Regions from separate parts of the Pseudoduganella sp. jia 12 genome, predicted to be linked through region 2. Evidence: predicted binding sites of a transcription regulator. Region 2 holds the regulator's gene; the other holds the start of a gene.
The links. The regulator FNR, encoded in region 2, switches genes on or off when oxygen is low (the NO sensors DNR and NnrR bind a similar motif). The targets are predictions, from matches to a motif close to TTGATNNNNATCAA.
Positions count from the first base shown of each region.

Region 1 (7,677 bases), on a different contig from region 2:
GCGATCCGTTTTGCGGGCTCCTCGCAGCACCGCGGCGACCGCGTGGACAATCCCCGCGCGACCGGTACCCGCGAGTTCGAAGGCTACAAGGACAACGCCGCGCGCGTGCAGGTGCTGTACAAGCCGACGGCCAGTTTTTCGGCGCTGTTCAACGTGCACGGCCGCGACATGGATGGCACGGCCACGCTGTTCCGCGCCAATATCCTGAAGGCGGGCACCAACGACCTGGTGGATGGCTTCGACTACGACAGCTACCCGACGGACGGCGTCAACGAACAGCACCTGAAGAACAAGGGCGCGAACGTGCGGCTGCGCTGGGACCTGCCGGGCGTGACGCTGCACTCGATCACGGGTTACGAAAAGCTCGACTTCTACAGCCGCGCCGACGTCGATGGCGGCTACGGCGCCGTGTATGCGCCGCCATACGGTCCGGGCTTCATCCCGTTCCTCGTCGAAACGGCCGACCTGATCCCGAACCACAAGCAGCTCTCGCAGGAGTTCCGTGCCGAGTCGACCAGTGCCGGCCCGCTGCAGTGGATCGCCGGCGTGTTCTACTTCAAGGAAGACATCACGATCGACAGCATCGCGTTCAATTCGCTCGCGCCGGGCAATCCGCAGGTGCCGAACTACGCGACGCAGACGCAGAACGCCAAATCGTGGGCCGTGTTCGGCTCCGTCAACTATGCGGTCAGCGACCGCCTGAAGCTGCGCGGCGGCCTGCGCTACACGAGCGACAAGAAGGATTTCGTGGCCCAGCGCATCGAGACCACGGGCCGCTCGTACCTGCCGCTGTCGGACGATTCCAGCAACGTGAGCTGGGACGCTTCCGGCACCTACGTGGTGAACCGCGACACCAACGTGTTCGCCCGCGTGGCGACAGGCTACCGCGCCCCGTCGATGCAGGGCCGCCTGAACGACCTGTCCAGCATGCCGTCGATGGCCGGCGCCGAGAAGGTGCTGTCCGTCGAGGCGGGCGTGAAGCAGGACCTGTTCGACCGCCGCGCGCGCATGTCGGCCACCGTGTTCCACTACCGCGTGAAGGACAAGCAGCTGACGGCCGGCAGCGGCACCGTCAACATGAACCAGCTGCTGAATGCCGACAAGGCGGTGGGGCAGGGCGTGGAACTGGACCTGCAGGCGAACCTGTCGCAGAACTTCTCGGCCACGTTCGGCACCAGCTACAACGATACCGAGATCAAGGATGGCAGCCTGTTCGTGCTGCCATGCGGCAGCGGCTGCACGGTGACGAACCCGATCTCGTTCGTCGGCGGCACCCGCGTGGCCCTCATCGACGGCAATCCGCTGCCGCGCGCCCCGAAATGGCAGCACAACTTCACGCTGAAGTACGCCGCCCCGGTGGCCAACGGCGAAGTGTATGCGTTCACCGACTGGTCGTACCGCTCGTCGTATAACTTCTTCCTGTACGAAGCGAAGGAGTACAAGGCGAAGGACCTGCTGGAAGGCGGCCTGCGCGTGGGCTACAAGTGGGGTGACGGCAAGTACGACCTGGCGCTGTATGGCCGCAACATCACCGACGAAGTGCAGTCGGTCGGCGCGATCGACTTCAACAACCTGACGGGCATCCTGAACGAACCGCGCACGTACGGCGTGCAGTTCAAGATGAATTTCTGATGCTCGATTGATTGCCAAAAACCGGGGTCAGACCCCGGTTTTTGGAAATATTTCCAGAATTCGGGGTCTGACCCCGGTTTCAGGAAACTTGGCGCAGGTCAGCTGGTTTTTACCGCTCCGGCGGTCGCAAAATATTCATGAACGCCCGCACCACCGGCGCATCGTCGGTGGTGGTGTACGTGATGTACAGGTTCGCCGAAGGCGGATTGGTGCGGATCGGCAGGAACACCACGCCGGGCCAGCCGATCCGGCTGGTGGTTTCCGGCACGAGCGTCACGCCGAGTCCGGCGCCCACCATCGCCAGCAACGTCTGCGGCTCGTTCGCTTCCTGGAAGATCGCCGGCTCGAAGCCGGCGTTCACGCAGCATTGCAGCAGATAGCGGGGAAAGGCGGATTTGTCGAGGGCCAGCGTGAGCATCGGCTCGTCGGCAATGTCGGTCAGTTCGATCGCTTCCTTCTTCGCCAGCGGATGGTGCTCGTTGACGGCCACGCACACGTTCTCGCGGTAGCACAGTTCCTGGCGCAGGTTATCGTTGCGCAGGTCGCTTTCGTCGAGCTTCGGCTCGCGCCAGAAACCCACGTCGATCTGCTTGGCCCGTAAAGCTTCGTACTGCACGGTGGGGCCGAGTTCGTGGATGGTCCACGTCACGCGCGGGTATTTGCCCTGGAATTCCTCCAGCAGGCTGGGGATCGGCCCCCACATCGCCGAGCCGACGATGCCCACGCGCAGGCGGCCCACTTCGCCGCGGTCGATCTGGCGCACGGTGTCGATCGTCATCCGCATCTTCGCCAGCAGCTCGGCCGCTTCGTTCATCAGCGCGCGGCCGGCCACCGTCAGCTCGAAGCTGCGCGTGGTGCGGGCGAACAGCTTCACGCCGAGCTCCGCCTCCAGCTTCATGATCTGCTGCGACAGCGGCGGCTGCGAGATGTGCAGCCGTTCGGCGGCGCGGGAAAAACTCTTTTCCTCGGCCACGGCGAGGAAGTACTTCAGCTGCTTCAGGTCGATCGACATGGGCTACTCGATGGGCAATCAGGTGATCGGATGTTCCAGCAGGGCGCGCGCCAGCGCCGCGCCCACGCGCGCGTTGTTCTTCACGAGCGCGATATTGGTGGCCAGGCTGCGGCCTTGCGTCAGCGTCTTGATGCGGGCCAGCAGGAATGGCGTGACCTTCTTGCCCGTAACGCCGTTTTCTTCCGCTTCCTGCAAGGCCTGCAGGGTGATGCCGTCGATCTCTTCCTCCGGCATCGCGTCGCTTTCCGGCACCGGCGCCGCCACCACCACGCCGCCGTTCAGGCCCAGCGCCCACTTGGTGCGGATGAACGAAGCCTGCTCCGCCGGCGTATCGAGCCGGAAGTCGGCGTTGAAACCGCTCGCGCGCGTGAAGAACGCGGGGAAGCCTTCCTGGCCCACGCTCACCACCGGCACACCCTGCGTTTCCAGGTATTCCAGCGTGAGGCCGATGTCGAGGATCGACTTCACGCCGGCGCACACCACGGCCACGTTGGTCTGCGCCAGTTCCTGCAGGTCGGCGGAGATGTCGAAGCTCGTCTCGGCACCGCGGTGCACGCCGCCGATGCCGCCGGTGACGAACACGGAAATACCCGCCAGCTGTGCGCAGATCATCGTGGCGGCCACGGTCGTCGCTCCCAGCTTGTTCTGCGAGAGCACGTAGGCCAGGTCGCGGCGGCTGACCTTCAGCGCTTCCGGGGAATTGCCCAGCAATTCCAGCTGTTCCGGTGTCAGGCCGATGCAGATCTTGCCGTCGATGATGGCGATGGTGGCCGGCACGGCGCCGCCGTCGCGGATGATCTGCTCGACTTCGCGCGCGGTCTGCACGTTCTGCGGATACGGCATGCCATGCGAGATGATCGTCGATTCGAGTGCTACGACCGGCTTGCCGGACGCGCGCGCATTCGCCACTTCGGGCGAGAGGGAGAGAAACTGGTGCATGGTCATTCCTGTTCGTTGATCAACATTATTCGGTGTGAGGAGCGCTGAACAGCTCGGCCGTCAGCGCAGGGGAGACGGTGTGCGGGCTTTGTACGGTCAGCGCGGCGGCGCGCAAGCCCCGGTCGCATGCCACGGCAAGGTCGTCCTCGCCCTGGGCGAGTGTCCAGCAAACGGCCGCCGAGAAGGCGTCGCCCGCGCCGGTCACGTCGACGACGTCCACCTCGTGCGCCGGCAGCCATTGCAGGTCGTCCACCGCCTTGGCGACCGCCTTGCTGCCTGCCATGTGACCGCACGTGTGGTACACACCGGCAGCGCCGCAGGTGACGATCACGTCCCGCGCGCCGTCGGCCTGCACGGCGCGGCACGCGTCGCGCACCGATGCTTCCGTGGGCAGCGGGCGGCCGACGCGGGCTTCCAGCTCGCCGCGGTTCAGGATCAGCAGGCGCAGGCCGGACAGGTCGCGCGGCAGCCGCGTCATCTTCGGCTGCGACACGGCCACGATGGCGAGCGGGATGCCGTCCCTGCGCGCTTCGGCCAGCAGCAGGGCCACGGTATCGTGCGGCAGGTTCAGGTCCGCGATCACCAGCGCCGCCGCGTTGCGCTGCGCCTGGCGGCTGGCGACGAAAGCGGGCGTCATCTGTTCGTACAGCGCCATGTCGGCCAGCGCCACGGCCATTTCGCCGTGCACGTCCAGCACGGCCGTATAGGTGCCGGTGGCCGCACCCGGCAATACCGGCGTGGCCGTCATGTCGATGCCGCAGTGCTGCGCGTGCGCCCGCAAAGCCTGGCCCGCGCTATCCTCGCCCAACGCTGTCAGCAGCGCACAGGGCGTGTCGAGGCGGACCAGGTTTTCCGCGATGTTGCGGGCCACGCCGCCAAAGGTTTCAGCAGCCGTGGCGGGATTCGATGTGCCCAATTGCAGCGGTTCGATGGTGCGCAGCTTGCGATCGAGGTTGGCGGCGCCGATGCACAGCACGGAGCGCTCCTGCGGCAGCACATAGGCGCGGCCCACCAGGCGGCGCTCGCGGATCAGGCTTGCCACGTGCCCCGCAACGGCGGAACGCGACAGGCCGAGTGCTTGCGCCATCTCCTGCTGGGAAATGAACGGGTTGGCACGAATCAGGCCGTAGAGTTGTTCTTTCTTGCTCATTTTCCAGGACAGGGGAAGAATTCAAACATTTGTCGAACATCGTAAACAGATGTTTGTTTGCTGTCAAACCGCTATAATAGTCGTCAATTTATATGTAGTTGATATAAATGACAAAGAAATTCGGTATTTGTCATACCAATCACGGATGATGCATAGTGTCGCCTGCCTCGGCCCGCCAATCATCACCGGCAGCGCCCAACCAGAACCTAGCGAGAACTCCATGTCGAACAACTCCCCCTTCCAGGCCGCCGCGATCGTACGTTCCCGTGCGCCGGCCGGCTTTGCGCCGCGCGCCGCGCTGATCCTCGGCTCCGGTCTCGGCGTGCTGGCCGACCAGATGACGGATACCGTGGCGATCGGATTCGACGAACTGCCGGGCTTCCCGATCAGCACCGTACATGGCCACGCGGGCCAGATGGTGCTGGGGAACCTGGCCGGCGTGCCGGTCATTTGCCTGAAGGGCCGTGGCCACTTCTACGAAGGCTATGGCCTGGCCGTGATGACGAGCGCGATCCGCACGCTGAAGCTGCTGGGCTGCGAATTCGTGTTCGTCACCAACGCGGCCGGTTCGCTGCGCGCGGAAGTCGATGCCGGCTCGCTGGTGGCGTTGAACGACCACATCAACCTGCTGCCGGGTTCGCCGATGATCGGCCCGAACGACGAGCGCTTCGGACCGCGCTTCTTCAGCATGGCCAATGCCTACGACGCCGACCTGCGCAAGCAGCTGCAGGACACCGCGGCCGAACAGCAGATCACGCTGCACGAAGGCGTGTACCTGTCGTGCTCCGGCCCGAGCTTCGAAACGCCGGCCGAGATCCGCGCCTTCTCGCGCCTGGGCGCGGATGTCGTCGGCATGTCGGTGGTGCCGGAGGTGGTGCCGGCCCGTCACTGCGGCCTGAAGGTGGTCGGCGTATCCGTCGTCACCAACCTGGCCGAAGGCCTGTCGCCGTTCCCGCTGTCCCATGAACAGACGCTGAAATACGCGGCCGTGGGCGCCGAAAGCCTGGTGAAACTGATCCACGCTTTCTTCGCGAACCTCGCGAAAGCTTAATGAATGAAGGGCGGCCTTGGCCGCCCTTGAACTTTTTACACCGGATAAATCATGTCACGCGCATTCATCCTCCTGCTCGATTCCTTCGGCCTCGGCGCTACGCCGGATGCCGACAAATATGGCGACGCCGCCACCAACACCTTCGGCCACATCGCCAAATGGGCCGCGGAACAGGGCAAGCCCATGTCCCTTCCCGCGCTGGAGCAGCTGGGCCTCGCGGCCGCCGCGCATACCGCCTGCGGCACGTGGGCACCCGGCTTCGACCGGCGCGAAGGCTTCACGGCCGCCTACGGCGCCGCGCGCGAACAGTCGACAGGCAAGGATACGCAGAGCGGCCATTGGGAAATCGCCGGCGTGCCGGTGCTGTTCGACTGGGGCTATTTCCCGAAGACGGTACCGTCGTTCCCCAAGGAGCTGACCGACCGGCTGCAGGAACTGACGGGCGTGCCGGGTTTCCTCGGCAACTGCCATGCCTCCGGTACCACGATCCTCACCGAACTGGGCGACGAGCACGTGGCCACCGGCAAGCCGATCCTGTACACGTCCGCCGACTCGGTGCTGCAGATCGCCGCCCACGAGGAAAGCTTCGGGCTCGAGCGCCTGTACGACATGTGCAGGATAGCTTACGAGCTAGTGAAGCCCTACAACATCGGTCGCGTGATCGCGCGCCCGTTCCTGGGCAGCGACGGCAACTACAAGCGCACCGCCAACCGCCACGACTACGCGGTGCCGCCAACCGGCCCCACGCTGCTGGACCACGTGAAGGATGCGGGCGGCGAGGTGATCGCGCTGGGCAAGATCAGCGACATCTACGCGGGGCAGGGCGTTTCGCGCGTGGTGAAGGGCCCGGACAACATGGCGCTGTTCGACCGCCTGCTCGAAGTGGAAGAGCAGGCCGGCGACAAGTCGCTGACGTTCGTGAACTTCGTGGACTTCGACATGCATTTCGGCCATCGCCGCGACGTGCAGGGTTACTCGCAGGCGCTGCACGAACTGGATGCGCGCCTGCCCGAGTTCATCGCCAGGCTGCGCGAAAACGACCTGGTCGTGATCACCGCCGACCATGGCTGCGACCCCACGTCGCCGGGTTCCGACCACACGCGCGAGCATATCCCGATGATCTTCTTCGGCCCGGGCGTGCAGGGCCGCGAGCTGGGCATCTCCGAAACGTTCTCCGACATCGGCCAGACCATCGCGCACCACCTCGGCGTGAAACCCCTTTCCAACGGAACCAACCTGTTATGAGCGACTCCTTGAACAGCCTGCAAGACTTCAAGCGCAACGAGGCCATGGGCCTCGACCTGGGCTGGCTGAACCACATCCACGTCAACAAGGCTGCTGCCGAGCGCCGCGCCGCTTCGCTGGCGAACCGCCGTACCGTGAAGAAGGAGTACCAGGCAGCCTGGCTGGTCAAGGCGATCGAGCTGATCGACCTGACCACCCTGTCCGGCGACGATACGCCGGGCCGCGTGGAGCGCCTGTGCATGAAGGCGCTGCGCCCGCTGCGCACGGACCTTGTCGAGGCGCTGGGCCTGCAGGAACGTAACCTCAAGACGGGGGCGGTCTGCGTGTACCACGAGATGATCCGCCATGCGGACAAGGTGCTGCAAGGCCGCCTTCCCATCGCCGCCGTGTCGACCGGCTTTCCGGCCGGCCTGACGAGCATGGAAACGAAGGTGCGCGAGATCGAACTGTCGGTGGCCGACGGTGCGCAGGAAATCGACATCGTCATCACCCGCCAGCACGTGCTGACGGGGAACTGGCAGGCGCTGTACGACGAGATGGTGGCTTACCGCCAGGCTTGCGGCGAAGCGCACGTGAAGGCGATCCTCGCCACGGGCGACCTGGTCACGCTGGAAAACGTGGCGAAGGCTTCGTGGGTGTGCATGATGG
Region 1 covers NZ_JBUXKP010000005.1:269,715-277,391, forward strand. The annotation lists gene ACY65G_RS13370 (TonB-dependent receptor) at 1-1,632, shown strand, start outside; gene ACY65G_RS13375 (LysR family transcriptional regulator) at 1,742-2,644, opposite strand; gene ACY65G_RS13380 (pseudouridine-5'-phosphate glycosidase) at 2,663-3,583, opposite strand; gene ACY65G_RS13385 (carbohydrate kinase) at 3,609-4,733, opposite strand; gene xapA (xanthosine phosphorylase) at 4,954-5,784, shown strand; gene ACY65G_RS13395 (phosphopentomutase) at 5,836-7,029, shown strand; gene deoC (deoxyribose-phosphate aldolase) at 7,074-7,677, shown strand, end outside.
Region 1: the regulator FNR is predicted to act here: its motif matches at 4,832-4,845, upstream of ACY65G_RS13385 (carbohydrate kinase).

Region 2 (7,677 bases):
GCACGGCGGCACGCCGGAGGCGATCAGGCAGACGATCATGAACGGCCGGCATGGCGTGATGCCGCCGATGGGCGCGGCGCTGGGGTCCGACAAGGACATCGAGAACGTGGCCCACTATGTGCTGAGCCTTTCCGGCAGCCCCGTGGCCGATCCGATCAAGAGCGTTTTCGGCAAGAGCAAGTTCACCGCCTGCTTGGCCTGCCATGGCGCCGGCGGCACCGGCAACCAGGCGCTCGGCGCGCCGAACCTGGCGGACAAGACGTGGCTGTACGGCGGCAGCGCCGAGGCGATCATGGACACCATCCGCGAGGGCCGCGACAACACGATGCCGGCGTTCGGCGACTTCCTCGGCGAAGGCAAGGCGCATGTGCTGGCCGCCTACGTGTGGGGCCTGTCCAATCCGGCGGAGTAAGGCATGAACGCTCCGCCCCCCGAACAGGTCATCCGCATGTACGAGAAGCGCCAGCCGATCCATCCGCGCGAAACGGACGGACGCTACGCGCGCCTGCGCTGGCTATGCGTGTGGCTTACGCAGCTGGCCTACTACGCCACGCCATGGCTCACGTGGAACGGCCGCCAGGCCGTGCTGTTCGACCTGGGCACGCGCAAGTTCTACCTGTTCGGCCTGGTGCTGTGGCCGCAGGATTTCATCTACCTGGCCGCGCTGCTGGTCATCTGCGCATGGGGGCTGTTCCTCGTGACGGCCGTGGCGGGCCGCGTGTGGTGCGGCTTCGCCTGCCCGCAAACGGTGTACACGTCGGTCTTCCTGTGGATCGAACGCAGGATCGAGGGATCGCGCGCGGCGCGCATCGCACTGGACCGGCAAGGTCCGTCGCTGCGCAAATCCGGCAAGCGCACCGCCAAGCATCTCGCCTGGGGTGCCGTGGCGCTGTGGACGGGTTTTACTTTTGTCGGCTACTTCACGCCGGTGCGCGAACTGGGCACCGGCGTGGCCACGCTGTCGCTCGGGCCGTGGGAATGGTTCTGGGTGCTGTTCTACGGCTTCGCCACGTACGGCAACGCCGGCTGGCTTCGCGAACAGGTGTGCAAGTACATGTGCCCCTACGCCCGTTTCCAGAGCGCGATGTTCGATCGCGATACACTGGTCATCACATACGACACGCGGCGCGGCGAACCGCGTGGAAAAAAGTCCACGAACGGAGCCTGCATCGACTGCACGATGTGCGTGCAGGTGTGCCCGACCGGCATCGACATCCGCGACGGCCTGCAATACGAATGCATCGGCTGCGCTGCCTGCGTGGATGCCTGCGACGGCGTGATGGACCGGACCGGCCAGCCGCGCGGCCTCATACGCTACAGCACGGACCGCGCGATGACCTCGAACCTGCCGGCGGCGCGGATCCGGCAACGCGCATTGCGTCCGCGGGTGCTGGCCTACTGCGCCGCGCTGCTGGTGGCGTGCTTCGCCACCGGCTTCGCACTGTCCACGCGAATCCCCCTCAAGGTGGACGTGATCCGCGACCGCGGCTCGATGGGCCGCGAAGTCGACGGCGGTGCGATCGAGAACGTGTACCGGCTGCAGGTGATGAACACGTCCGAACAGCCGCACCGCTACCGCATCGCGGTCGCCGGCCTGCCCGGCCTGGTGCTGGCCAGCGGCGACGTCGTTGCGCTGGCCGCCACCGAAACACGTGCCGTGCCGGTGCGGGTGCAGGCACCGCATGGCGCTGGCCAGGCTGGATCCAACGACATCACATTCACGCTGGCGGCGCAGGGCGACGCGCACCTCGCCGTCGAAGAGCGCGCGGTATTCATCGTGCCGCGCTGAAGGAGACAGGCATGCAGACGATTTCCGCCACGCCGTGGTACCGCGAACGGTGGCCCTGGCTGCTGATGGCCGGTCCGGCCGCCGTGCTGGTCGCCGGCTTCGGCACGGCCTGGCTGGCCTTCGCGCAGCCGGATGCGCTGGTGGTCGGCGATTACTACAAGCGCGGCAAGGCGATCAACCAGGACTTGCGGCGCGACCGCGCCGCCGCCGCGCTGGGTGCCGCCGTCGCGCTGCGCTACGATCCCGCGCACGGCGTGCTGCAGGGCCGCCTGTCCGCGGCCGTGCCGTTGCAAGGCGCCCTGCAGGTGCACCTGGCCCACGCCACGCAACCGGAAAAGGACTTGCGGCTGCTGGTGCGCCCCGATCGCGATGGCGACTTCGCCGTGCCGCTGCCGCTGCTCGAGCGCAGCCGCTGGACCGTGCTGGTGGAGGACGAAAAGCGCACGTGGCGCCTGGAGGGCCAATGGCTATGGCCAGCGCAACGGGCAGCCTCGCTGGCGGCACGGCAAAACCGGTGACAGACACCGGTTTTTCTGGAATATTTCCTGGACCCTGGCAGACAGTGGGCAGTCAGGCGCAGGTTTCGGTGCCCGCCGTGATGGCTTTCAGCCGCGCCAGGTCGAGCACCTCGATTTCGCGGTTCGCCACCTTCAGCAAGCCCAGCTTCTTGAATTTGTTCAGCAGCCGGCTGATGCTCTCGATCGTGAGGCCCAGGTAGTTGCCGATATCCTCGCGCGACATGCGCAGCTGGAACGCGGTGCCCGAATAGCCGCGCGCTTCGTAACGCGAAGCCAGGTTGACGAGGAAGGCGGCGAAGCGCTGCGTGGCCTGCATATTGCCCAGCAATAGCATCACGCTTTGCTCGCGCGTGATTTCCTGGCTCATCATGCGGTGGAAGTGGCGCAGCAGGGTCGGCATGTCGATCAGCAGCTGTTCCAGGCTGGCGAACGGGATTTCGCACACTTCGCTGTCTTCGAGCGCCTGCGCGCTGCAATAGTGGCGGTCGGTACTGATCGCGTCCATGCCCAGCAATTCTCCCCCCATCTGGAACCCAGTCACCTGTTCTTCGCCGTTGGCGTTGATCTGGTAGGTCTTGAAATGGCCGAGCCGGATCGCGTACAGGCGCGTAAACGGGTCGCCGATGCGAAACAGGTTCTCGCCCTTCTGCAGCCTGCGGCGCCGGCCGATGATCTCGTCGAGCTTGTCCATATCGCCCATCTCCAGCCCCATCGGCAGGCACAGCTGGTGCATGCTGCAGGTGGCGCAGCGCGCCTTCAGGATGTCGATCGTTGCGCCGGGCAGGGTGAGGGAGGGAAGCTCGTGCATCATGGTCATGGTCCGGTTACGGTGGCCTCCAGTGTACTGGATACCACTTGCCAACACGACGGCGGGAAACTTGCATGCAGCGTGCCCTTCCGCACAGTGTGCAAGTCATGCGGCGGCGCATAGTGGCCCGACAAGATGGCGGGAGGAGACATGCATCCGCTTGGTATCAAGGCGAAAGTCGCGCTGGCGACGACCATCACGTCCATCGTGATGATCGCGCTGGTCACCTTTCTGCAGGCCCAGCGCATGCAGGAGGATTTTTCGCGCGTGCTGTTTGCCCAGCAGGACGCGCTGATCGCCCGTACCGCGCTGGAACTCGATGAACGAATGGCGCTGCTGCGCGACATCGTTGCCGAATCGGCGCGCTGGCAGCCGCGCGAGATCTGCAGCGACCCGCCCGCCCTGCGCGCCCACTACGACTACCGCGCCGTGCTGCGCCTGTTCGACGATATCCTCGTCGTCAGCCCTGCTGGCGTCATCGTGGCGGATGTGCCGGCGCTGCCGGGCCGCCCCGGCATCAGCGTGGCGGACCGCGCCTACTTCCAGCGCGTGATGCGGGAAAAGGCGCCGCTGATCGCCGAACCGGTCATCGGCAAGTCGGTCGGGCAACCCGTCGTGCAGATCGTCGCGCCCGTGCTCAGCGAAGAGGGCGATGTGGCCTGCGTGCTGATCGGCGTGCTGCGGCTGTACAAGGACAACCTGCTGGGCCACCTTCGATCGGCCAAGGTGGGCCGCACCGGCCATTACTACATCGTCACCGGCTATGAGCCGTCGATCTACGTGGTGCACCGTGACCCCGCCCGCCTGATGCAGCAGCGCGACCCACGCGGTTTTCCATCGACGTTACGGGCGATCCGCGAAGGGTTCGAGGGCACCACGATCAGCACCGATGGCTATGGCGTGCGCGCGCTGCTCAGCTACAAGCGGCTGAAGACGGTGCCCTGGGTCCTGATCGCTATCCTGCCCGCCGAAGAAGCCTCCGAACCGTTCGAAGACCTGCTGTCACGGCTGGCGCTGTGGGGCACGCTGGCCTCGCTCGTCACCGCGGGCGTCATCACCTGGATCATGTTGCGGATGATGTCGCCGCTGATGCGCCTGCGCGACGCGATCGGCGCCCTGCGCGGCGACCCGCGGCACTTCACGCCGCTGCCGGTCGCCTCGCGCGACGAGATCGGCGAGCTGACCGGCGCGTTCAACGACCTGATGCGCGAACGCGAGGCGGCCGACGACCATGCGCGCGAGCTGATGGACGAGCTGGAGACGCGCGCCGCCGAGCTGGAACGGGCGCGCGACCGGGCCGAGGCGGCGAACCGGGCCAAGAGCGACTTCGTGGCCAACATGAGCCATGAAATCCGCACGCCGATGAACGCCGTGCTGGGCATGGCGCAACTGCTGCAGAACACCGACCTTTCGCCGCAGCAGCGCAAGTACCTGCACATGATCCGCACCGCCGGCGATTCGCTGCTGGGCATCCTGAACGACGTGCTGGATTTCTCCAAGATCGAAGCGCAGCGCATGGAGCTGTCGCCGGTCGAATTCGACCTGGACGAATCGATGAGCACCCTGGCCACGACGATGACGATGAATGCGGGCGACAAGGAACTGGAACTGGCCATCGTCGTCGATGCCGACGTCCCCCGGCTGCTGCACGGCGATGCGCTGCGGCTGCAGCAGGTGCTGGTGAACCTGGCCGGCAACGCGATCAAGTTCACCGCGCAGGGCGAGGTCGTCGTCGAGGTCAAGGTCGCCGACCAGGACAACACCACGGCGCGCCTGCGCTTCGACGTGCGCGACACCGGCATGGGCATGAACCCGGAACAGCTGTCGCACCTGTTCCAGGCCTTCACGCAGGCCGATGAGAGCATCACCCGGCGCTTCGGCGGCACCGGCCTGGGGCTGGCGATCACGCGCCGGCTGATCGAGCTGATGGGCGGCGAGATCCAGGTTGAAAGCGAACCGGGCAAGGGAAGCCGCTTCTGGTTCACGCTGCCGTTCGGCGTGCTGCCCGGGGTGGAAGCGCCGCGCAAGCCGGCCGCCGGCCACCTTGCCGTGCTGGTGGCGGACGACAACGCCACCAGTCGCGACCTGATCGGCCGGCTGATCCGCGCCTGGGGCTGGGAAGCGGAGCTCGTCGATTCCGGCAGCGCCGCGCTGGCGATGTTCTCGTTCCGCCTGCGCACCGGCCGGCCGTACGACGTGGTGCTGGCCGACTGGCACATGTCCGGCCCGGACGGCTATGCGCCGGCCGCGGCGATCCGCCGCGAGGCGGCGGGCCACCGGCAACCGATCGTGGTGATGCTCAATGCGTTCGCGCGCGAACGGCTCGAAGAGATCTCGAAGGGCGCCGAAGCCGATGCGGTGCTGGTCAAGCCGATCACCAGTTCCACGCTGTTCGACGCGCTGCACCAGGCCCTGGTGGTGAAGGTGGGCGGCAGCGAACTGGTACCCGCCGCCGCCGGCCATGCGGGCCGGCTGCAAGGCGTGCATTTCCTGCTGGTCGAAGACAATCCGCTGAACCAGGCCGTGGCGCGCGGCATCCTCGAGCATGCCGGCGCCACGCTCGACGTGGCAGGCGACGGCCGCCAGGCGCTCGATGTGCTGGGCGTGGATGCGCAGCGCTACGACATCGTGCTGATGGACATGCAGATGCCCGTGCTGGACGGCTTCTCGGCAACCGCCGCCATCCGCACCGAGCTGCGGCTGCCGCTCCCCGTCATCGCGATGACGGCCGGCGTGCTGGCTTCCGAGCGGGACCGCTGCATGGCGGCCGGCATCACCGATTTCATCGCCAAGCCGGTCGTCGTGGACGAGATGATGACGGTGATCGAGCGCTACGTGCCGGCACGGCGCAGGGCCACGAAAGAGCCCGGACAGATGCTTCCCGAGGCGCAGGGCGACGAACCCGTGTTCAGCATGGACAGCCTGGCGCGCGTGATGGGCCGCGATCCGAAAGGCCGGGCGCTGATGCGCAAGATGGTGGAAGGCGCCCTCGAAGGCGGCATGGCCCCGGCGGACGAAGCGGACCAGGCGCTCGCCGCCGGCAATCCGCAGGCGGCCGCGCGCACTTTCCATACGCTGCGCGGCGCCCTTGGCGTGCTGGGAGCGAAACGGCTGGTCAAGGCCACGATGGATGCCGAGATGGCGATCGCGGAACTGCCCGCCAGCCAGCTGGCGCCCCACTTCGCGGCGGTGCGCCACGAACTGGCGCTCGTGCTGGAGGCGGGCCGCGCCTGGCTGGCGCAGGCCAGTGGCGAACCCTGAGGCGCGCCGTCGGGCTTTAGCGGTTCAGGAAGACCTGCCCTGGCGGTGGTTGAACAACGCGCCCGCGGCCAGCCCGATGGCGAAGGCGCCATACACGAGCGCCAGCGAACGTTTCGACAGGCGCACGTCGAAGCCCGGCTGCAGGCGCTCCGGCGTCAGCTTGTAGTCGACGAAGCAGGCCACGGCCGATGCCGCGGCCGCCGATGCCAGCTTGGATGCCACGCCCGGCTTGTCGAACACCTTGCCCGCGGCCTGCTCGAAGATGCTGGCCCAGAAATGCGAGCTGGCGTGGTGGATCGCATAGCCCGTCAATGTGTACTTCCAGGTGGGTTCGTCGTTCACGAAGGCCCTGTCGCCCCACACCACGTGGCTGATGGCGTTGGCGCCCGCATACGGGCTGCCCGTTTCCTGCTTCGAGCGCAGCGCCAGCGCGCCCGTCGAGGCCAGGCTTGCCAGTGCGCCCGGCATCATGCCCTTGATAATGACCTGCTTCCAGTTATCCATACCGTTCTCCGAATGTTCTGTTTTCTTCCTATACTGGGCCCTCCGTGACAACGAGGACCTGCGATGGTGATCCTGCTGACCGGTGCGACCGGCTTTCTCGGTTCCCGCTTGATGCCGCTGCTGCGCGCGAAGGGCCACCGCGTGGTGTGCGCGGGGCGCCGCCGGCAGCCGGGGTGCGACTTCATTGCGGCCGATTTCGCCCACGATAGCGAAAAATCGGACTGGGTGGCGCGCCTGTCCGGCGTGGACGCCGTGATCAACTGTGTCGGTATCATCAAGGAGGCGCCGGGACAGACATTCGCGCGGCTGCATGGCGAAACGCCGCGTGCGCTGTTTGCCGCCTGCGTGGACGCACGCGTGCGGCTCGTGGTCCAGGTCTCCGCGCTGGGCGCCGACGAAGCCGCCACCACGCCCTATCACCTGAGCAAGAAGGCCGCCGACGACTTCCTGGCCACGCTGCCCCTGCGCTCCCGCATCGTGCAACCGTCGCTGGTGTACGGACCCGAGGGCGCCAGTTCGCGCCTGTTCCGCATGCTGGCCACGATGCCGTTCGCCGTACGCTTCGGCACGGCGCCGCAGCCCGTGCAGCCGGTACACGTGGACGACGTGTGCCAGGCAATCCTTGCGCTGCTGGACGAAAGCGGCGGGCCGCGCAGCGCCCGGGTGCCGCTCGTGGGGCCCGCGCCCCTGCCGTTCATCGGCTACCTGGGCGTGCTGCGGCGCACGCTCGGCCTGGGCCGCCTGCGCGTGCTGCCGCTGCCGTACACGATCGCCCGGGGCATGGCGTGGCTGGGCGG
Region 2 covers NZ_JBUXKP010000008.1:93,582-101,258, reverse strand. The annotation lists gene ccoP (cytochrome-c oxidase, cbb3-type subunit III) at 1-412, shown strand, start outside; gene ccoG (cytochrome c oxidase accessory protein CcoG) at 416-1,789, shown strand; gene ACY65G_RS18640 (FixH family protein) at 1,801-2,307, shown strand; gene fnr (fumarate/nitrate reduction transcriptional regulator Fnr) at 2,360-3,118, opposite strand; gene ACY65G_RS18630 (response regulator) at 3,266-6,376, shown strand; gene ACY65G_RS18625 (hypothetical protein) at 6,401-6,880, opposite strand; gene ACY65G_RS18620 (SDR family oxidoreductase) at 6,944-7,677, shown strand, end outside.